Regions from separate parts of the Ruegeria sp. HKCCA5426 genome, predicted to be linked through region 3. Evidence: riboswitches for the same ligand, from Rfam matches in the RefSeq annotation. Region 3 holds a riboswitch; each other region holds the start of a gene.
The links. Region 3 has a riboswitch for cobalamin ahead of GOV87_RS03355 (DUF1636 domain-containing protein). Riboswitches for the same ligand answer to the same signal wherever they lie in the genome.

Region 1 (7,189 bases), on a different contig from region 3:
GTTTGCGGATTGGGGCTAAGGCCGTCGGTCTTTCGTTCGGTTTTAGGGCGAATTTGAAAACGTCGGCGGATCGCGATCACTCGGAACTTGGGCAAACACTCACTTGCGATGCCGCTGACGTTCAGCCCGGCCGAATTTTGAACTTCGGCCGGGCAGGGGATCAAAGGCAATCGGCCAGTGTTTGCGCCATGTTGCGAATGACTTGGGGGTAAAGCGCCGCTCCGGGTTCAAGATCAGAGCCGAGCGGGTCGATCACCGCGGTATTAGCGTCGGCACCATCCATCACAACCTCGACGATCCCAGGATTGAACTGCGGTTCGGCCAGAACGCATTTCACGCCTTCGTCCTTGATGCGCGCCTGAATTTCAGCAATGCGGGCCGGGCTTGGGTCGGATGCATCACCGATCGAAATTGCGCCAGAGGCGGGAAAATCAAACGCATTTTCAAAATAATGGTAGGCATCGTGGAAGACGACAAAGCTGCCTCCTCGGACCGGCTCGAGCGTTTCGGCGATCTCAGAAGACAGGGCCGCCATTTCTTCGCGCGCCGCCGCAGCATTTGCGAAATACGTACCGGCGTTGTCCGGATCAGCCGCAGATAGTTGAGCGGCGATCACATTCAGCCACGTATTTGCGTTCTCTGGCGACAACCAGGCGTGCGGGTCATGGTCCCCATGCGCGTGACCATCGTGGTCGTCATGCCCTTCGTGGTCATGATCATCATGGGCATGTTCATCGTCATGGCCTTTGGTTTCAGCATGGTCGTCATGGCCGTCATGTTTGGCGTGATCGTCATGATCGTGGGCTTCAAACAGGGCGTTCTCACGGAAATCCAGAAGAATTGTTCCATCCGTTTCCAACAGGGTCGTGACGGTTGCGCCGTCAGCAAGGGTCTCGACGGCCCCTTCCATCCACGGTGTCAGGTCTTCACCCATCCAAAAAACCAAGTTGGCGTCTTGCAGCGCAGCAGCTTCTGAGGGGCGCAGATTGTATTCGTGCGGCGAGGCACCCTGTGAGATGATCAGGTCGGGCGTTCCGACACCTTCCATAACCCGTGCCACAAGCGAGTGAACTGGCGCGATGTCGACCGCGACATTGGGTACATCCGCCAAGGCCGTTCCGCCCATGAATGCAGCGGTGATAGATAGTGGGAGAAGCTTTCTGGACATCAGACCCTCTGTGTGATTTTATAACATTGCGAGCGACATACATGATATGGAATAACATGACAAGTGATACGCAACCCGAAATAACCGGAGATACGGCTCCGGTTGGGTTCCAAAAGCATGACCACAAGACTTGCGTTGCGGCCGGGCTGTCCGCAGCGGAAAACCGGTGCAAGGAAGAAGGACTGCGTCTGACGCCAGTCCGTCGCAGGGTTCTGGAAATGCTGTTGCAAGAGCATCGCGCGCTGGGCGCGTACGCGATACTCGACCGATTGCGCGAGGAAGGCTTTGGGTCACAGCCTCCGGTGGCCTATCGTGCGCTCGACTTTCTTGCTCAGAATGGGTTCGTGCATAAGATTGAGCGACTGAACGCCTTTGTTGCCTGTTCTCACCCGGGGGCCTCTCATTCGCCGGCCTTCATGATCTGCCGAAAATGCGAAGCCGTGGCCGAGGCGCAATCCACTCCGGCCAAAGGTGTTTTGGGGGCTGCAGCACGCGCGGCGGGTTTCGAAATTGAACGAACGGTTGTAGAAGCCGAAGGGCTTTGCCCCGACTGCACCGAAAAGGCGTAGAAATGACCCTGATCACCGTTGAAAAACTCAGCGTAAGGTACGGTGCGAACACCGTTCTGCAAAATGTGGATATGGCGATTGAGGCAGGTGAGATCGTCACCATCGTTGGCCCGAACGGATCGGGCAAAACCAGTCTGCTTAGGGCCATCATCGGTGCGACAAATCCTTCTGCTGGCCATGTTTCCCGGGAGCCTGGGCTGAAAATCGGCTATGTGCCGCAAAAACTGCATGTTGACCCGACATTGCCGATCTCGGTTGCAAGGTTCATGCGTCTGACGCACCGTGTTTCAAAAGATGACTGCGCTGCGGCGCTGGCGGCGGCGGGTGTGCCGGATCTTTTGAAGCGCCAGATGTCCCAACTGTCCGGGGGCCAGTTTCAGCGCGTATTGCTGGCGCGGGCTTTGATCAATCGTCCCGACATCCTTTTGCTGGATGAAGCCACGCAAGGCCTCGACCAGCGAGGCTCGGCCAGTTTTTACCAGCAGATCGAGGCGGTGAGACAGGAAACCGGTTGCGCCATCCTGATGATCAGCCACGAGCTGCACGTTGTGATGAGTGCTTCGGACAGGGTGATCTGCCTCAATGGTCATGTCTGCTGCGAGGGGTCGCCTGCCGTGGTTGCTTCGGCACCAGAATACCGCGCCCTGTTTGGAACAGGCACCGGTGGCGCGCTTGCCCTGTATCGCCACGAACATGATCACAACCACGACCACTCTCACGAAGCGGCAGAATAATGCTTGATGATTTTATGACGCGGGCAACGCTCGCCGGTATTGGCGTGGCAATTGCAGCCGCCCCCCTTGGGTGTTTTGTGGTCTGGCGGCGTATGGCTTACTTTGGCGATGCCACCGCTCATGCTGCGATCCTGGGTGTTGCGCTGTCGCTGGCTTTCCAGATGTCGGTCTTTCTGGGCGCATTGGTTGTCGCGCTTATCATGGCGTTGGCCGTCACATTGCTGTCCGGTCGCGGTTATGCCATGGATACCCTTCTTGGAGTTATGGCGCATTCGTCGCTTGCCTTTGGCCTTGTCGCGGTGTCGTTTTTGTCGGGCATTCGCATCGACCTGATGGCCTATCTTTTTGGTGACATACTGTCAGTTTCGCGCACCGATCTTGTCGTGATCTGGGGCGGGGCCGCGCTGGTCGTCGCGTTGATCGTATGGCGATGGTCGCAACTGCTGACCGCTACGCTGAACGAAGAATTGGCCTACGCCACCGGGTTCGACCCCAAGCGCGAGCAGTTGATCCTAACTTTGTCACTGGCGGTTACGGTTGCTGTCGCGATCAAAGTTGTAGGCGTGTTGCTCATTGCCGCGATGCTGATCATTCCGGCGGCGGCCGCGCGCAGCCTGGCGCGATCTCCGGAAACGATGGCATTGATTGCCGCGGCAATCGGGGCTTTCTCGGCCGTAGCAGGACTTCGCTCAGCTTATGTGTTTGACACACCGGCGGGTCCCTCAATCGTCTGCGTGGCCGCGGTTTTGTTTGCCGGTTTCAGCCTCACGGGATGGCGGTCGCGAAGCGGGGTGTAGGACAATTATACTTTGGATTGGTCAATGGGGTTTTGCGTCTGCCAAAAATTGATTGGCTGCCACAATATTGTCGTTGACCTGACATGTGATCTCGGGCACTCGTTCGGATGATGGTTCCCGATGGTGCGCCCAAGGGATGAAAAGGGAATACGGTGAGGCCGCCATTTGGCGCCAAGTCCGTGACTGCCCCCGCAACTGTAAGCGGTGAGCGACGCCAACAACCCACTGGCCCAAGTGCCGGGAAGGATGGCCGAGCATCGACCCGCAAGTCAGGAGACCTGCCATCAAATGTTAACCAACCCGGGGCGGGGCGTCCTGGAAGGAGGCTTTGATGACACGAGCACATCGTGTTTACATTTCCGGCACTGTCTGCCCGCGCTTTGAAGCAGGCGGAGGAACCCATGCCGTCAGCGCCTGACCATTTTCTTCTCATCTGCAAAACATGTCAGGGTGAGGTACACGCGCAGGGCTTGTCCGACGCGCTGTTCGATCGTTTGCCAAATGGTTTTTCCATCCGCATGGTCGATTGCATGGCCGGATGCGCGCGGCCTGTGACTGTCGGATTTCAGGCAGTCGATAAAGCGCAGTACCTTTTTGGTGACATTCTTGATACGCAGGATATCCAGGCACTGACTGAGTTTGCCCACCAATACCAAAACAGCGCAGATGGCTGGACCAATGCGACCGAGCGTCCGGAAAAACTGTTCACAAAGACACTGTCCCGCATGCCCCAAATTCAAAAAGGGGTGTGTCCATGACCAACCCAGCTATTTTGGTTGCGCGTGATCTGACCCATCAGGTTCTTAGTGGCGATATACTGCTGCAGGGGGTCTCATTCACATTATGCGAAGGCGCAATCCTTGCAATTGCCGGGCCCAACGGGGCAGGCAAGACGACGCTTTTGAATCTGTTATGCGGCGCGCACGAGGTGAATCAGGGTGATGTTCTGGTCAACGGACGCAGCCTGAAACAGATGTCCGCACGGGATCGGGCGCGGACGATCGCCGTGGTCAGTCAGCAGGAGTTCCCGGATGGCAGGTTGCTGTTGCGGGATTATGTGGCGCTGGGCCAGATTCCGATCCGTGCAGACCGCTCTGCCGAGGAACACGCCGCGGATCTGGTCAGAATCCTGAGCCTTACCGGGCTTAGTGCTTTGGCCGAAAAAAAGATGGCCTTTCTGTCCGGGGGGGAACGCCAGCGCGCGCATATCGCCCGTGCTTTGGCCCAGAATCCTACGCTTTTGTTTCTGGACGAACCCACCAACCATCTGGATCCAGACACGAAGGGGCGGATGCTTTCGCTGGTCGCTGAACTGGGTATCACTGTGGTGATGATCCTGCATGATCTGGTGATGATCCCAGAATTTGCCACTCATGTGGCATTGATGAAAGATACACGGCTGACCGGTTTTGGGCTGGTCGCCGATGTGCTGACCCCGGACAGGGTTAGTGACACGTTTGGCGTCGATTACCTGTGCTTTCACCACGAAGGGCGCGTGATCCGGGCGCTGGATATCCGAAAAACCTCGATAACAACTTATGAATAGGAATATTTCTGAATGAAACAGATCTTGTCTGTGGCGTTGACCACCGTTTTGGCAGGTGGTGCCGTCGCGCACGAAGTCACAGTTGATAATTGCGGTGCGCCGCTGGTGTTCGACACCCAGCCCGAGCGTCTGGTTGTGCATGATATGAACATGACCGACATGGCCTTTGCGTTGGGTCTGCAGGACAAGATCGTGGGTCTGACCGGCATCACCGGCTGGTACAAGACCAGCCCCGAGTTTGACACGCTGCGCGGTGACATCCCCGAGCTTGCGCCGAAATACCCAACTGTTGAGAACCTTGTGGCGGTAGAGCCTGACCTGTTCTTCGCGGGTTGGTACTATGGGATGAAGCCGGGGGGCGACGTGACGCCCGACACGCTGGAACCCTTTGGCATCAAGACAATGATCCTAACGGAAAGCTGTGTGCATCTGGACAAGGACCGTCCCGAGGCCAGCATGGACCTGTTGTTTGATGATGTGCTTCGTCTGGGCGAGGTCATGCATGTTGAAGACAAGGCCGAGGCTCTGGTTTCCGGCTGGAAAGAGGAACTGGCAGCGATCCAGGCGCAGACTGCGGACCTGCCAAAACCCCGTGTTTTCCTGCTGGATGGGCCAGCCGACGCGCCCTTTACCGCGGGTAAATTCGCCATCCCTGACGCGATGATCGCTGCAGCTGGTGGTGCGAATGTCACTCATGACATGGACACAAGCTGGGGCCGCACCTCGTGGGAGGCTGTGGCAGCTTCGAACCCCGAATTTCTGGTGCTGCTGGATTATCAGACCGGCAACGGCGCGGAAGACACGTTCAAGTTTCTGCAGGAACACCCCGTGATGTCGCAGACCGACGCGGTCAGGAACGAGCGCTGGATTGGCCTACGTTACGAAGAACTGACTCCCGGACCCGCAAATATCGCGGCGATTTCGAAAATGGCCGACGCGATGCACCCGGGCCTGAACTAATATGGGCCGTTTTGGCCTGACACTCTTGCTGGGGGCGGTTGTTGTGACCGCCCTTTTGCTGGTTTCGACCATTTACGGCACGACGCAAATTCCAGCCGCGGTTGCGTTGGATGCGGTGATGCTGGGCACCGGCATGGCGGATGGCGAGGTGTCGCCGCTGCACCGCATTGTCTTTGACCTTCGCTTGCCGCGTGCATTGTTTGCGGCCGTGATCGGTGCAGGGCTGGGCGTTGTCGGCGTAGTGCTTCAGACCACAACACGCAACGACTTGGCTGATCCCTTCCTGTTCGGCCTTTCGTCGGGTGCGGCGGCGGGTGCGGTTATCGTCATTACGGTGACCGGCGACATCCTGGGATTCTGGACGCTGCCGCTGGCTGCATTTTGTGGCGGGCTTGTCGCGTCGGGAATTGTGCTGGCACTGGTTCACGGATTGCGCACCAGTGCGCCGGAAAAGCTTATCCTTGCGGGGTTGGCAGTTTCGTTTCTGTTTTCGGCGATCACGAACTATCTGATATTTGCGGGCGACAGTCGCGCCGCGCACTCGGTCATCTTCTGGATGCTGGGCGGTCTGGGTCTGGCCCGATGGGAGACATTTCCGCTGGTCTGCGCCGGGATGTTTCTGATCTTGATGTATGCCCTGTGGCGCAGTCGCTGGCTGGATGCGCTTTTGACCGGCGACTTGACGGCAGCGACGCTGGGCGTTCCGGTACAGGCATTGAGGTTCCGCATGTTTTTTGTAGCGGCACTAGCGACCGCCGTTTTTGTTTCGGTTGCGGGGGTCATCGGTTTTGTGGGGCTCATGGTGCCCCATATCGCACGTGGGATCGCTGGACCTTTGCACACCCGTCTTGTGCCCGCCGCCGCCATCGTCGGGGCGGCTTTGCTGACCGGTTCAGATATCCTCAGCCGCTTGTTGCTTGCGCCTCAGGAACTGCCAGTGGGTATTGTTACCACCTCGATAGGGTCGGTTTTTGTTTTTCTTTTGTTGTTTAAAACAGCAAGGGACACGAAGTGACGAAGGCACTTTTGTCTAGGTCGAAAAGTTTGCCTGCAATCTCGAGATGAGATTCCATTGCCAGGGGGGCTGCGCTAGGCGGCCCCCTCGGTCACGGCGACGGGAATATTCAGCCCCCCGATTTGCGCCAGCAGGTCAACGACCTGATCCACGCCCTTGCGATGCCGCAGCGAAGTGAACACGAATGGGCGACCGTTGCGCATCTTTGTTGCGTCTCGGTCCATCACCTCTAGCGACGCGCCAACATGCGGGGCCAGATCGGTCTTGTTGATGATCAGGACGTCCGATTTGGTGATCGCAGGACCGCCTTTGCGCGGAATCTCTTCACCCGCGGCCACGTCGATCACATAGAGCGTAACGTCCGCCAGTTCCGGGCTGAATGTGGCAGACAAGTTGTCGC
Region 2 (7,189 bases), on a different contig from region 3:
TCGAACTCACTGCGCGCGCTCCTGCAAATGGGCCGGGCATGCGCGCCCGGCCTGTGTTTCGTCAGGAGTGTCTATCAGAACGGCAGCTTGATGTCTGCGGGCAGGCCCATGCTTTCGGTGAGCTTTGCCATTTCTTCCTGCGACCGCTCTGCGGCTTTGGTCTGTGCGTCCTTGATGGCAGCAAGGATCAGGTCCTCGACCACTTCCTTGTCGTCGCCATTGAAGATCGACGGGTCGATGTCCAGACCTTTCAGCTCGCCTTTTGCAGTTGCGGTGGCCTTGACCAGCCCGGCACCAGATTCGCCGACAACCATGATGGTGTTCAGTTCTTCCTGCATGTCGGTCATCTTGGTCTGCAAATCCTGTGCGGATTTCATCATCTTGGCCATGTCGCCCAGACCGCCGAGTCCTTTGAGCATCGTGTTTCTCCTGTAAGTCCGTTTGAAGCCTAAATACGGGCGGCACCCGCGGGGCACAAGGGCCGTAGGTCTCCCGCCTGACGTCAAGGTCTTTGGCAAGACCTTTTCTCCCGTTGGGCCCGGCAGCGCGGGCCTTGCCCGCGCTGCCGGGCCCAAGTCCGCTCAGGGCCGTCGGCGTCAGCCGATGGTCCGTGGCGGGTGCGGGAGTATTTCGGGTGTTTTTCGCGAAGGGTTCAGTCCTCTTCGAACGGGTCCCATTCGTCTTCGACTTCGGGCAAGGCTTCGGTTTCGACCTTTGCGGCGCGTTCCTCGGGCGTTTCGATCCTTTTGATCCGAGCCTTGGGGAATTGTTTCAGCACCGCCTGAACCAGCGGATGCTGCTCGGCCTCAGCGCGCAGGGCGAGGTCTGCCGCGTCCCTGACTTCGGCAATTGTCGCCATGTCGCCGTCCGATACGACCGATACCGCCCAACGATTTCCGGTCCAGCGTTGCAACGCTGACCCCAGTCGTTGCGCCAAATCCGTCGGAGCGTTGTCGGCCGGAGTAAATTCGATCCGCCCCGGCTGGTACGAAACCAGACGCACGCCGTTTTCAACCTCGACCAGCAGTTTCACATCCCGGTTTGTGCGGATCAGTTCAACCACATGTTCGAATGTCGGATACCGGGCCAGAGCGGTCTGTGTGTCCCGCGCCAAAGCCGCGCTGGGTGCGCCCGCGCCACCACCCGCTGGCGCCGCGTAGGATTGTGCCGCTGGCGCATGTGCCTGAACGGTGCCCTGTGTCGGCGCTGACATTCCACCGCCGGGCCCGCCGTTCGGGGCAGGGGGCGGGGCGTCCTGAAGACGTCTGATCAGCTCTTCCGGGGTGGGCAGGTCGGCGACATGGGTCAGCCGGATGATAGCCATTTCTGCGGACATCATGGCATTGGGCGCTGCCGAAACTTCTTCGAGTGCTTTCAGCAACATCTGCCACATCCGGGTCAGAATGCGCATGGGAAGGGCCTCGGCCATCTGGACGCCCCGGGCGCGTTCGTCAGGCGAGACTGTCGGATCTTCGGCTGCGTCCGGCGTAATCTTGACCACCGAGACCCAATGCGTGATCTCGGCCAGATCGCGCAGTACGGCCAGCGGGTCGGCACCTTCGGCATATTGACCGCCAAGCTCCGTCAACGCTCCGGCGGTATCGCCGCGCAGGATCATGTCCATCAGGTCCAGCACCCGCCCGCGATCAGCCAACCCCAGCATGGCCCGCACCTGATCCGCGCTGGTTTCCCCGGCACCATGCGAAATGGCTTGATCCAGCAGCGAGGTCGCATCCCGGGCCGAACCTTCCGCCGCACGAGTGATCAGCGCCAAGGCGTCCTCGGCAATCTGAGCGTTCTCGGCAGTTGCGATTTTTTTCAGCAGGCCGATCATGTCTTCGGGTTCGATCCGGCGCAGGTCGAAGCGTTGACACCGCGACAGGACCGTCACCGGAACCTTGCGGATTTCGGTTGTGGCAAAGATGAACTTCACATGCTCTGGCGGTTCTTCAAGGGTTTTGAGCAAAGCGTTGAACGCGCTGTTCGACAGCATGTGAACTTCGTCGATGATGTATATCTTGTAGCGCGCACTGGCGGCACGATAGCGGACGCTTTCGATGATCTCGCGAATGTCGTTCACACCGGTGCGGCTTGCGGCGTCCATCTCCATTACGTCGACATGGCGGCCCTCCATGATGGCCACGCAGTGTTCGCACTGGCCGCAGGGTTCGATTGTCGCTTTGCCTTCACCGTCTGGTCCGATGCAGTTCATGCCCTTGGCAATGATCCGCGCGGTGGTGGTTTTGCCGGTACCGCGAATGCCGGTCATGACAAAGGCCTGCGCTATCCGGTCGGCCTCGAACGCGTTTTTCAGGGTGCGTACCATGGCGTCCTGGCCCACGAGGTCGGCAAAAGTTTCAGGACGGTATTTGCGGGCGAGCACCTGATAGGCGGGGCTTGGTGTTTCGGTCATGTCTGCTCTGTCGGATTCGTATCAGCTTTGCAGCGTAGTGACCCCTGCCGCTCACGTCCACCGCAGGGAGCGATGAAATTCGATTTGGATTACTGCGGCGCATTGGATACAGGTTCGGGTGGGCGTGTATCGGCTTGCCCAGCCATTTCCTTCGGGCAGAGTGCGCACCTTGGACAGGTTTGAAATTTACTCAATGCCGGTTCGGTCCGGTCTGTTGGGCTTGGCGCAAATGCCAGGTCGGCTCGGCGACTTTGCCGGGGATCTTGAGCGGATCATGCAATGGCGCCCAGTCATGGTGATTTCGATGACAACCTCCGGTGAGTTGGAAGCCGCAGGAGCGCACAACCTCTGGCGCGACCTGCAGAGCCGCGCAATCACTTGGGTTCATCTTCCGGTGCAGGATTTTGGCGCACCGTCATCGAACGTAAGGTGTGATTGGCCAAACGCCAGCACCGATGCACACCGCGTCCTGTCTGCGGGTGGACGGGTCTTGGTTCATTGCCGGGGCGGATGCGGGCGGTCCGGCATGATTGTGTTGCGCTTGCTGGTCGAAGGCGGTGAAGCCCCGGATAAGGCGCTGCGCCGGTTGCGCGCTGTCCGGCCGTGCGCCGTCGAAACCGACGCGCAGATGGCTTGGGCCACGGCACCGGCATCAACCGGGCTTTGACGTCACGCCATGGCTGGTTGTGGGTCACCAGCCGCGGGACGCAGTCCCAAGGTTGTAACCTCGAGCATTGCGCAGGGCATATCGGACAGCGTTCCGGTTGGCATGGCCGACAGGCTGGTCCCGAACATCATGTCGGCGTAATCGTCCAACTTTGTTGTCGGGGTTTCCAGGGCCGTTCCACAATATACCCTGATCAGATCTGAATGGGCGCGAAACCGTGCTGTGCACCCTTCTGCGCAATGCGAAAGCTCTCCGCTGCCTTCGACCTCGAACTCTTTGGTTGTGACAGGCTGCGCTGTTGCTATCGCGTCCGCCATGGCACGTGCCATCCTTGCCAAGGCCGGACACGGTTTGCCGGTTTTCTGACAAATTGTTGCAGAAAACTCGTGCGTTTTTGTCTTCCAGATCATTGTACGCCCTCCGCGCGATGGACGGGGGGCGTGGGTCAGGTCGCTTTGTGCGGCTTTGACCTGCCCGGACACCCCGCCCGAGTTTCGGTTTCAGTCAGATGGCAGGTCTCCTGACTTGCGGGTCATCGCTTTGCCGACCTTCCCAGCCGTTGGGCCAGTGGTGTCTCGGCATTGCTCACCGCTTACAGTTGCGGGGGCAGTCGCGGCATTGGTCCGTTTCGGCATCGCCGGGGTAGGACCGCACCGTGTTCCCTTTTCATCCCTTCCCGGTAAGCCGGGTCGAGAACCATCAAGTCATCGCTATCCGGTGAAATCGGTCCGAGTCAAGCGGGCTTTGTCACCGCTTTAGACGCAGGGTTGTCTTCCCGATAGGGCGGCGGGCTTGTTCATGCCGGATCGCGGAATAGCCTTAAGCATGTGGGGGGAAGTGAGAGGTTGGACATCGACCCAAGCGGGGCTCGTTGTGGCTGCTTCCTTCCGGACCTGACCAGGTTGGCGAGGCGCTCGCCCGCGCCAACCTCTCAGGGGTGGATATATGCATTTCGTTTGCGGATGACAACCCGTCACAGCGTAAGCCGGATTAGTAAAAAACCATCGTCATCGCGCCCAATGACTGACGGGTTATACGTCTGCAATTCAGCTAAATGGTGCTGCGCCTTGGGACTGGTTCTGAGAATCGCAAACGCCCCGGATAGCGGTCTGAGTGTGAATGGCCGCGGCGCATCCGCCAACGGATCCGCGGGAAGGCGGCCCGCGACATAATCCCGAACAATGCATTGGATCGACAAAACTGGTAACGGAATCTGCCTTGCGGTGTCTACGAAGGGGAAATGCCCACCTCCGCTGGCCCGGTAGTTGTTGAGGGCAACAACAAAGGATTGCTGATCGTCGATAGGGTGCTCGGCAAGGCGAATATTCTTGACGCGGTTATGCGATGAATTCGTCAAATTGCCGCCCGCGTCGAACCGCGCGGGCATACCAAGGTCGATCTGGTGGCTAAGGCCGTGCAGGATATCAAAATTGTAACCGGCGCGAGCGGAATTCCGCAGTTCGATTTGTTGACCTGCGTGCATTTGATTGAGCACGCCAGCCGACATCTCAAGCCAGTCTCTAATCTGCGCGCCCGAAACCACGACGGCCTGCATTTCGTTTGGAAAGATGTTCAGGTCGTTGACATGGCGAAGCCGGATTTGACCCGCCGGAACGTCGGTAAAGGATCGTGGCCCTGCGCGCCCTCCGAATTTCGAAGGCGATACGGCTGACAGAACCGGTAGGCCCTCGTGCGTTGTTCCTTTTAGGAAGGGGCGCAACGCGGCGGCTTGCGCTGCCGCGACCAGCGCAAGCCCCCCTGTCCGGCGCACAGAAGCTGAAATAACTGTGCAAATTCTGACGCGTTTCGCCGACAGGCTTGGCCGAGTGCAACCGTGTCTCTTTATGTGCTTGTGCGAACAGACGCTTCAGATCAGTGTCCTCTTCCGTCGGGGCCGCGGGCGTCGCTGGTGAAACAGAATGCAGTTCCACATGTTGGTTCCCAATCGACCACCCGCCCGCGTCTTTTTGGTGCAACGTCAGGTCAATGATGCCCAGATGCGAACCGGCCGCGCCCGGCATCACAACCGGTTTTCCGTGAACAAGACCGTGTTGTGGGTCTACATGCTTCAGACCCTGATGAGCAGAGCCGGGCAGGGTCAAGTGGGAATGCCCAGCAATAATCGCATCAATTCCGGGCACCGCTGCCAGGGGGATAGCCGCATTCTCAAGGTTGGGCGCGGGTGCAGCGGCGCCAAGCCCTGTATGGGCAAGTGCCACAATCAGATCGCATCCCCCGGATCGCAATTCCCGCGTTTTTCGATGGGCGCACGTCAGGATGTCCTCTACCGAAACGGCACCTTTCAGGCGGTGCGCTTCCCACTTGGCCGTCTGCGGTGGGAGGACAGAGAACACACCGATTTTCAAAACCAGATCTTGCCCCTGCATTTTGATGTTCCGGTCAAGAATCGTATGCGCCTGCCAGCTTGCCGGGCGGTCGGCTCTGGTGGTATTGCTGCAAATGACCGGGCACGTGGCTTGGGCGACTATGCGGTCCAGTACCTCAAGCCCGAACCCAAAGTCATGGTTTCCCAATCCAACGGCGTCATAACCAAGGTCATCAAAGGCTTGCATCAGGATGTGACGGCTGTCGGTCTGCGCCACGGCCCATTCACCAATGGGCGCACCTTGAAGGGCGTCACCATTGTCGAACAGCAAGACAAGGCGCCCTTGAGACTGGGCCTGCGTTCGGGCCGCTTTGATCAGACTTGCGGTTCTGCTCAGGCCGATCGAAGGGTCAGTAGTGTCCGCATAATAGTCGAATCCGGTCAAATTCATGTGCAGATCGGTTGTCGCCAATATCCGGATCTGCGCTGTCATTAAGGAAGAGGGAGGTTTCACTACTCTACTTTTGGCAGTTTTTTATTAATCAATTTCAACAAAAAGCGTATCAGGTGCAAATTTCAAGGTCAGGCTAAGGCTTTTCAGCGGCACTGGAACTTTTTCATAAGAAGCTGAAAAGCCATTGCAACGTCGTGGCTGCCATGGCAGCCCTGTGCGGAAAATCCGAAGGAACTGCAATGAAAAACGCGGAACATGTGACGTTTGGTGGCTCTGGCCTGGATCGTGCAGCGCATATTCGCGCAGACGCAGATGAGATCGCGCTGGCGCGCGCGAATCCCGAGGCACGGTGCATTTTGCTGTGGCGTGGCAAGCTGTTGGTTCAGGGGGAGGCGCTGGATCGGCTGGGTTTCATCCCAATGACGCATCAACTGGTGAACAACGGACCCGGCGGTATCACGGAGGAGCCGATATTTTTGGGCTTGTCCGACGACGCGCCCGTGTTTGCCGTCGATATTTCGAACTGGGCCGCCTATGATCTGGATATCTCGCAGGTCGGCGGTTTCTTTGACAGGTCCGAGCAGCAGCATCCCGGTCTGCCCAATGGGTTCGTCTTTGCCGAACTGCGCCGCATTATGACCCGCCTGTCCCCGCGTGACGCAGAATTGGCGGCCTCGGCCAAGGCTGTGATTGGCTGGCACGAAACGCATCGGTTTTGTGCCCGGTGCGGTGCGGCCAGCGAAATGACGCAGGCCGGATGGCAGCGTAGCTGCCCCAGTTGCGGTGGGCACCATTTTCCACGCACAGATCCGGTTGTCATCATGCTGATCACACACGGAGAAACGGTTCTGGTCGGTCGATCACCGGGCTGGCCCGAGGGGATGTATTCGCTGCTTGCCGGGTTTGTCGAACCGGGTGAGACACTGGAAGCCGCCGTCAGGCGCGAAGTCATGGAAGAGGCGGGCGTGCCTGTTGGCCGGGTCTCTTACCTGTCCAGCCAGCCTTGGCCCTTTCCCGCTTCGCTGATGTTTGGCTGCGCGGGTGAGGCGCTGTCCAAAGAGATCAAAATTGATCCGGTTGAGATTGAAGACGCGATGTGGGTCAGCAAGTCAGAGATGATGCAGGCCTTCGCGGGCGAACACCCAAACCTTCTGCCTGCGCGTAAAGGTGCCATTGCACATTTCCTTTTGCAAAACTGGCTTGCGGACACGCTGGACTGACAAAATACTGGGCTGACAAGTAAGAGAGCCGCGAACTGAAATGCAATTCACTGCGCGTGAAGATATCCAAGCCCCGATCAACGCCGTGTTCGAGATGGTCACTGATTTT
Region 3 (7,189 bases):
AACTCCGACGGAAGGAACGACCGAAGTAGGCTTCCAGATACCGCGCGCAATCTTCGAAAATGAGTTCGAAAGTATGCTGGGCGAGCTTAAAGACATCCGAAATATGGTTCGCTTCTTTTCTGTTACTGCTACAGGCCAATATCAAAAAGCTTCTGTCGGCAGCATTTCGACTACAGACCCACTGTTTTTCCTTATCATGGCAAAGGAAATAGCTCTCATGTTCGGGGGCGTCGTAACTTGGGGAATCGGCGTCTGGTATTCTGTCGAGCAAATCAGAAAAACTCGAGCTGAAACCGCGCAGATCGAGGCCTTTACGCCAAAGGAGATCGAGGAGTTTTTCGACAAAAAGATTGAAAAAACCATCAAACTAGAAGTCGAGAAGAAGGTGGCATCTCTTCTTAAGGAGGGTAAAGCTACCAAAGCTCAACAGGGAGAGTTAAAAGGGCAACTGACTTGGGCACTTAACTCTCTGTTGGCGAAAATGGAGCGGGGCCTGACTATCGAACTGAGGATAGCGCCACCCAGCGAAACAGAGGAAGATGACGCGGACGAAACCGTTGATGAGAGTGAAGCCGAAATCTACGATCAACTGTTGGAAACGCAAAACCAGTTGATCTTCCCAGAGCCTAGTGATGACCCAATTCTCGGGATACCAAAGCTAAAAGATGATGAAGGTTAAGGCGATTTGGTTGTGAGAGAGTTCGCAACCAAATCCCGCAACAAATCCCGCAACATTTCTTGGTTACGAAGAATGCGAGGCTCGCTTAAGCATCTGTTTTTATTATCAATTAGTTCAGATTGGGTTCGATTTTAAAACAGGTACTCGCCTCCATTTTATTCTAAATCATCGACTTAGCTCTGTGGTGCTCGAGTTAAGCACTTAGGCAATAGCGCCCTCCCTGCGCCTAAGCCCATCAAGAAATGGCATTTTTGTTCCCGTAGGCCTTACCCTGCTTCTGTTGCTAGAAAAGCGATCCTGCCCACAGGAGGACCGCTGCGCGCCCGGTGGACAAGCGCGCGGCGGCAAGGTGACGGAATTCATGAATAACTAAACGGCGTTGCGACCCTGAGGGACGACCTCGTACCCTGGCTCTTCGGGTTCATCGTCTTCCATCTCGGGTGGAAACCCTGGGGCGCTGACATCCAGCCCCGTCGCATCCTCCAGGCGCCGGATAATGTTCGGCGAAAGCTCCCGCTCTCCGTAACGTGCGATGGCGTCGTCAAAAATGCGGATCATCAGCGGGTTCATTTCAAGCGGAACACCGGCGCGGTCTGCCACCTCCTGAAACAGGCCGATGTCCTTTTTCACAAGGTCCATTGTGAATGAGATATCCCGCGATCCGTTCAAAATGACCTGGCTTTCTGTCTCATGGACAAAGGATGTACCCGAAGAGATCTTGATGGCCTCATACGTGGTATTCAGGTCCATACCGGCCGCCTTGGCGGTGACCAATGCTTCGGCGCAAGTGATCAGATTCGCCGTGGCCAGATAGTTTGTCAGGACCTTCAGTACCGAGGCCGAGCCGAGATCACCGGTGTGCAGGATGCGCCGGCCCATTGTCGTCAGAAATGGCAGGATACGCTCAAAGGTATCCCGGTCACAGCCCGCAAAGATCGAGATGTTGCCCGTCGCAGCGCGGTGGCACCCGCCCGACACAGGGCAATCCACCGCTGCGCCGCCGCGTTCGATTACAAGGGCACCCAGCCGTTTGACCTCGGCCTCGTCGGTGGTGGACATCTCCATCCAGATCTTGCCGGTACGGACATTGGGCAGCATCTCTTGCATCACCGCATACGACGCGGCGGGTGATGGCAGGCAGGTAATGACCGCATCGCTGTCGCGCATCAACTGCGCAGGGCTTTCGGCGGCCTTTGCACCCTGCGCAACAAATTCAGCCACCAGATCGGGATTAAGATCATGCACGGTCAGGTCGATCCCGTTGCGAAGCAAGGATCCCGATAGTTTTCCACCCACATTGCCCAGCCCGATAAAGCCTACCTTCATGCGACATACCTCTCTTGTTTAGGACATGGCAGCATGACGCTTGCCCCCAAGTCATGCCGCCCAGCGACGCTGTCAGGTCGCTTTTTCACTCTGGTAGCGCAGATATCTGCGAGTCGCTTGACAATCCCCTGCCGGGTGCCGCATGTCCGATCCGTTGGTGTCCATCTGAGGATGGATGAAAAGGGAATGTGTCAGCGGGTCTTCCGTGAAACACAGCCGCCCCCGCGACCGTGACCGGAGAGGGTGCCCAAAGCCACTGGCCAAAAAGGTCGGGAAGGCGGGACATCTGACAGGGCTATGCCCCGATATCCGCAAGCCGGGAGACCTGCCAACGCCCGAAGATGTAACCGGACGGGGTGTTCCGGTGTCGGGTCCATGTCGCAACGCGTGGCCCGCATGAGACCCCGTCCCCCACAAAGAGGATTTGGGGGGATGAGAGACGTGACCGATACTGCACCAGTCGAGCTGCTGGTCTGCACCACCTGTCGCCGAGGACTGCCCGTCGAGGACGACGCGCAGCGGCCCGGCGCATTGCTGCACAAAGCCCTTGAACAGGCCACGCTGCCAGAGGGCGTTATCCTGAAAGCCGTAGAATGCCTGTCGAATTGTGATCAGGGCTGTTCCATCGTTCTACGCGGTGGGCCCGAACGCTGGACGTTCGTGTATGAGCACCTGAATGAAAGCGACCATGTCGAAACCATCGTCGAAGGTGCGACCAAGTACCTTGCGACCGAAGACGGCTTAGTCAAATGGCGCGAACGCCCCGAACATTTCCGCAAAAACTGCGCGGCCCGCATTCCCCCGATTGGAGCCCAGAAATGAGCAACTTGGAAAAACTCCCCGTCACCGTGATCACCGGCTTTTTGGGCTCGGGCAAAACAACTTTGGTTAAGCACCTGATGCAGAACCCGCAGGGCAAACGTCTGGCCGTGGTGGTCAATGAGTTCGGCGATGTTGGCGTCGATGGCGACATCCTGAAATCCTGCTCGATCCCGGATTGCCCGGCAGAGAACATCATGGAACTGGCGAACGGCTGCATCTGCTGCACCGTGGCCGACGACTTCATCCCGACCATCGAAGCTCTGATGGCGCTGGAGCCGCGTCCCGATCACATCCTGATCGAAACCTCTGGCCTCGCCCTGCCCAAGCCGCTGCTGAAGGCGTTCGACTGGCCCGATATCCGTTCGAAAATCACCGTCGATGGCGTGATCGCGCTGGCCGATGCCGAGGCTGTGGCTGCCGGTCGCTTTGCGCCGAATGTCGAGGCCGTGGACGCTCAGCGTCTGGCCGATGACTCGATTGACCATGAAACGCCCCTATCCGAGGTGTTTGAGGATCAGATTTCCTGCGCCGATATCATCCTGCTGACCAAGCCGGATCTGGCCGGTCCCGAAGGCGTCGCCAAAGCGCGCGAGATCATCGCCGCCGAGTCCCCTCGCCCGCTGCCTGTGGTTGAGGTTGCCGAAGGTGCCGTGGACGTCCGTGTTGTGTTAGGACTTGAAGCGGCTGCCGAGGATGACATGGATGCGCGCCCCAGCCATCATGACGGTCACGACGACCACGAACATGACGATTTCGAAAGCATCATCGTCGAACTGCCCGAACAGGCCGACCCGGCCGATCTGGTGGCCAAAATCGAACGTCTGGCGTCTGAACTGAACATCCTGCGCGTCAAAGGCTATGCCGCCGTTCAAGGCAAACCGATGCGCCTGCTGGTGCAGGCCGTGGGCGCGCGCGTGCGTCATCAGTATGATCGCCTTTGGGAACCGGATGAGGCGCGCCGCTCGCGGTTGGTCGTCATCGCCGAGCATGACGATATAAAGGAAGCGGAAATCCGTGATATCCTTGTGGGTGTGAAAGAGGCCGCCGAGTAAATCATGCACGTCGTCTTCCGCGAAAGCCACGGGCTCGAGGAATCCGAGACCCCGACCGATCTGGGCCAGAGCCCGGCGGATTTGGTGGTGCTTTCTTTTTCCGACAGTGACCTAGGCGCATTCGCGGCGGGCTGGCATCGCGGTGGCGGGCCCGAGGGGCGGATGCCGACCCTGCGGCTGGCCAATCTGACGGCGCTGAAACATCCTCTGTCCGTTGACACCTATGTGGAGCAGACTTTGGAGGGTGCCAAGGGTATCCTGATCCGCCTGATTGGCGGGGTGCCCTATTGGGCCTATGGCTTGCAACAGGTTCTGGCGCTGGCGCAGGCCAAAGGAATTGCTGTGGCCGTGCTGCCCGCCGATGGGCGCGAGGATACGCGGCTGGATGACTATTCCACCCTGCCCGTGTCAACCCTGCAGCGCTTGGCACATCTGTGCGACACGGGGGGCGAGGTCGCAGCACAAGCCGCTTTGGCGCAGATGGCGCTGGCAGCGGGGTTGTATGCGGGTCCGGTGATGGGGGCCAAGACCATCCCCGACTGCGGTGTTTGGTGCCCGGATCGCGGCGTGATCCCGGCAGAACAGGCGTTTTCCGGCCATGCGAAACGCGTTGTGGTCAGTTTCTACCGCGCCTATCTCACATCCGCAGACACCGCCCCCGTGGCGGCCCTGATCCGCAGCCTGCGTGCGCGCGGGTTTCAGGCTGTGGGCCTGTTCGCCCCCTCGTTGAAAGCCCCCGCCGCCGCCGACTGGCTGCGCGACACCATCGTATCGCTTTCTCCGTCGGCGATCCTCAACGCCACGTCTTTCTCGGGAAAGGGCGCCTCTGGTACCTCGCCCTTGGACGCAGCGAATGTCCCCGTGTTTCAGGTCGCGCTGGCCACCTCACGCCGCAAAGCCTGGGCCGAGGCGGAACGAGGTCTGTCCCCCGCCGACCTTGCCATGCATGTCGTTCTGCCCGAGGTGGACGGGCGGATCAACGCAGGCATCGCCTCGTTCAAGGAACCGGGCAAGCGTGATCCGCATCTGGAATATTCCCGCTTTGCCCACCGGGCCGAGGAGGAACGGATCGAAGCTATCCTTGACCGCGTCACCGGCTGGCTGAATCTGCAGGACAAACCCAAATCCGATCGGTTGCCTGCGCTGGTGTTGTCCACCTATCCCGGCAAGGACTGGCAGATGGCCCATGCGGTTGGTCTGGACGCGCTGGCCTCGGCCGAGGCGATGCTGCGTGACCTTCGGGCCGAGGGCTACGATACCGCGCCCGCCGAACCAATTGCCGATACGCTTCTGGACGCGCGCATTTCATGGCCACTGACTGAGTATCAAACCGCACTGGCGGACCTGCCCGAACAACTGCGCACCGACCTGCAAACGGTCTGGGGCGCACCCGAGGATGATCCCGCCTGCACTGACGGCGCATTCCACTTCACCGCCCTGCGCCGGGGCAAAGCTCTGGTCGCGCTGCAACCCGAACGCGGCACGCCTGAATTGCGCGATGACGATTATCATGATCTCTCGCGCACCCCGCGCCACAGCTATGTTGCGTTTTACCTGTGGCTCCGCAAAAGCCTTGGCGCCGATGCGCTGATCCATATCGGTGCGCATGGCACATTGGAATGGTTGCCGGGTAAATCCGTCGCCCTGTCCGCTGCTTGCTGGCCCGAAGCACTGATCCGCGATCTGCCCGTGATCTACCCCTTCATCGTCAACGACCCCGGCGAGGCCGCGCAGGCCAAACGCCGGATCGGCGCGGTTACGCTGGGCCACATCCCACCCGCGCTGAAGGAAAGCGGCACGCCGGATCGGATGGTGCGGCTGGAATCCCTGTTGGACGAATTCTCGAACGCCGACGGTCTGGACCCCAAGCGCCGTGACCGGCTGCAAGAGGATATCCGGGATGAGGCGCAGGCCATCGGGTTGGAAAGCGATCTAGGGTTGGATCAGGCCACCTGCACCGCCGAGGCGATCACCCGCATCGACCGCTTTGTCTGCGACATCAAGGAAAGCCAGTTTGGCGACGGTCTGCACATCTTTGGCCGCGTGCCAGAAATCACTGGCAGTTTCGATCCCGCGCCCTCGGCCCAATCTGAACGAAGCGCTCTGATCGACGCGCTGGCCGGAAAGCGGATCGAAGCTGGGCCGTCCGGTTCGCCTTATCGCGGGCGCTCGGACGTGCTGCCTACGGGCCGTAACCTCTATACCACCGACCCGCGTTCGGTCCCGACCCGCGCGGCTTATGCGCAGGGCGTCAAACTGGCCGAGGAGCTTGTGCGGCGACATTTGCAAGAGGAAGGCGATTACCCAAAAGGCCTAATCGTTGACCTTTGGGGGTCAGCCACCATGCGCACGGCGGGTGAGGAATTCGCCATGGCGCTGCATCTGCTGGGCGTCAAACCGGTCTGGGACAAGGGGTCTGAGCGGGTTTCGGGGATTGAGGTTCTGCCGATCACCGACCTCAGCCGTCCGCGTCTGGATGTGACGCTGCGGGTCTCGGGCCTGTTCCGCGACGTATTCCCGACGCTTTCGGCGCTCTACGGCCAGGCGATCCGGGCGTTGTCGGCGCGGGACGAGGCCGCTGACTGGAACCCTTATGCCGGTCACGAACCCGCCGCCCGCGTCTATGGCCCCGCGCCTGGCAGCTATGGCGTGAACATGACGCAATTGTCGGAAATCTACACCGACGAAGCGCGCGCGCAGGCGGGCGAGGCATGGCTGGACGCCAGTTCCTACGCGCTGGAAGGCGAGCATATTGCGCAAGACAAGGACGGCATCACCCAGCGCGTCGCCAAAGCTGACAGCTTTGTTCACCTACAGGACCTGACGGAAACCGACCTGCTGCTGGCCAATGACTACGCCACGCACGAGGCCGGGTTCGCCGCCGCCAAGAAGATTACCGGCGGCGCGGCGCAGCTCTATCATCTGGACAATACCAACCCCGACACCCCGCGCGCCCGCACCCTGCCCGAGGAAATCAGCCGCGTCGTCCATGCCCGAGCCGCCAATCCGGGCTGGATCGCCGGGATGCAACGCCACGGATTCCGTGGCGCAGCCGAGATCGCAGCGACACTGGATCACATGGCCTCATTCGCGCATCTATCGGGCACCGTCGCACCGCATCTGTTCGACCTCTACCACGATGCCACGCTGGGCAATGCAGACGTCGACGCCTTTCTGGCCGAGGCCAACCCCAAGGCGCATCAGGCCATGCAGGACCGGTTCCGCGCCTTAATGGAGGCCGGGCTTTGGAACACGCGGCGAAACTCGATCCGCGCCGATCTGGAGGGGCTGCGATGAGCGCGCCCATCGT

Region 1: linked by a shared signal. The riboswitch ahead of GOV87_RS06725 (DUF1636 family protein) and the one ahead of GOV87_RS03355 (DUF1636 domain-containing protein) in region 3 are both predicted to bind cobalamin.
Region 2: linked by a shared signal. The riboswitch ahead of GOV87_RS05955 (hypothetical protein) and the one ahead of GOV87_RS03355 (DUF1636 domain-containing protein) in region 3 are both predicted to bind cobalamin.

The regions. Positions count from the first base shown of each region.
Region 1 is NZ_WQGH01000003.1:319,220-326,408, forward strand. Features, by position in the region: gene GOV87_RS06705 (zinc ABC transporter substrate-binding protein) at 161-1,168, opposite strand; gene GOV87_RS06710 (Fur family transcriptional regulator) at 1,225-1,737, shown strand; gene GOV87_RS06715 (metal ABC transporter ATP-binding protein) at 1,740-2,471, shown strand; gene GOV87_RS06720 (iron chelate uptake ABC transporter family permease subunit) at 2,471-3,268, shown strand; cobalamin riboswitch at 3,363-3,569, shown strand; gene GOV87_RS06725 (DUF1636 family protein) at 3,670-4,026, shown strand; gene GOV87_RS06730 (ABC transporter ATP-binding protein) at 4,023-4,814, shown strand; gene GOV87_RS06735 (ABC transporter substrate-binding protein) at 4,827-5,774, shown strand; gene GOV87_RS06740 (iron ABC transporter permease) at 5,776-6,789, shown strand; gene ureG (urease accessory protein UreG) at 6,864-7,189, opposite strand, start outside.
Region 2 is NZ_WQGH01000003.1:162,851-170,039, forward strand. Features, by position in the region: gene recR (recombination mediator RecR) at 1-10, opposite strand, end outside; gene GOV87_RS05940 (YbaB/EbfC family nucleoid-associated protein) at 75-419, opposite strand; gene GOV87_RS05945 (DNA polymerase III subunit gamma/tau) at 653-2,413, opposite strand; gene GOV87_RS05950 (dual specificity protein phosphatase family protein) at 2,583-3,080, shown strand; gene GOV87_RS05955 (hypothetical protein) at 3,083-3,397, opposite strand; cobalamin riboswitch at 3,573-3,796, opposite strand; RNA gene ffs (signal recognition particle sRNA small type) at 3,916-4,014, opposite strand; gene GOV87_RS20400 (5'-nucleotidase C-terminal domain-containing protein) at 4,054-4,680, opposite strand; gene GOV87_RS20640 (hypothetical protein) at 4,601-5,857, opposite strand; gene nudC (NAD(+) diphosphatase) at 6,100-7,080, shown strand; gene GOV87_RS05975 (SRPBCC family protein) at 7,121-7,189, shown strand, end outside.
Region 3 is NZ_WQGH01000002.1:161,353-168,541, forward strand. Features, by position in the region: gene GOV87_RS03345 (hypothetical protein) at 1-679, shown strand, start outside; gene GOV87_RS03350 (NAD(P)-dependent oxidoreductase) at 1,049-2,005, opposite strand; cobalamin riboswitch at 2,144-2,353, shown strand; gene GOV87_RS03355 (DUF1636 domain-containing protein) at 2,438-2,827, shown strand; gene cobW (cobalamin biosynthesis protein CobW) at 2,824-3,879, shown strand; gene cobN (cobaltochelatase subunit CobN) at 3,883-7,176, shown strand; gene GOV87_RS03370 (cobalamin biosynthesis protein CobG) at 7,173-7,189, shown strand, end outside.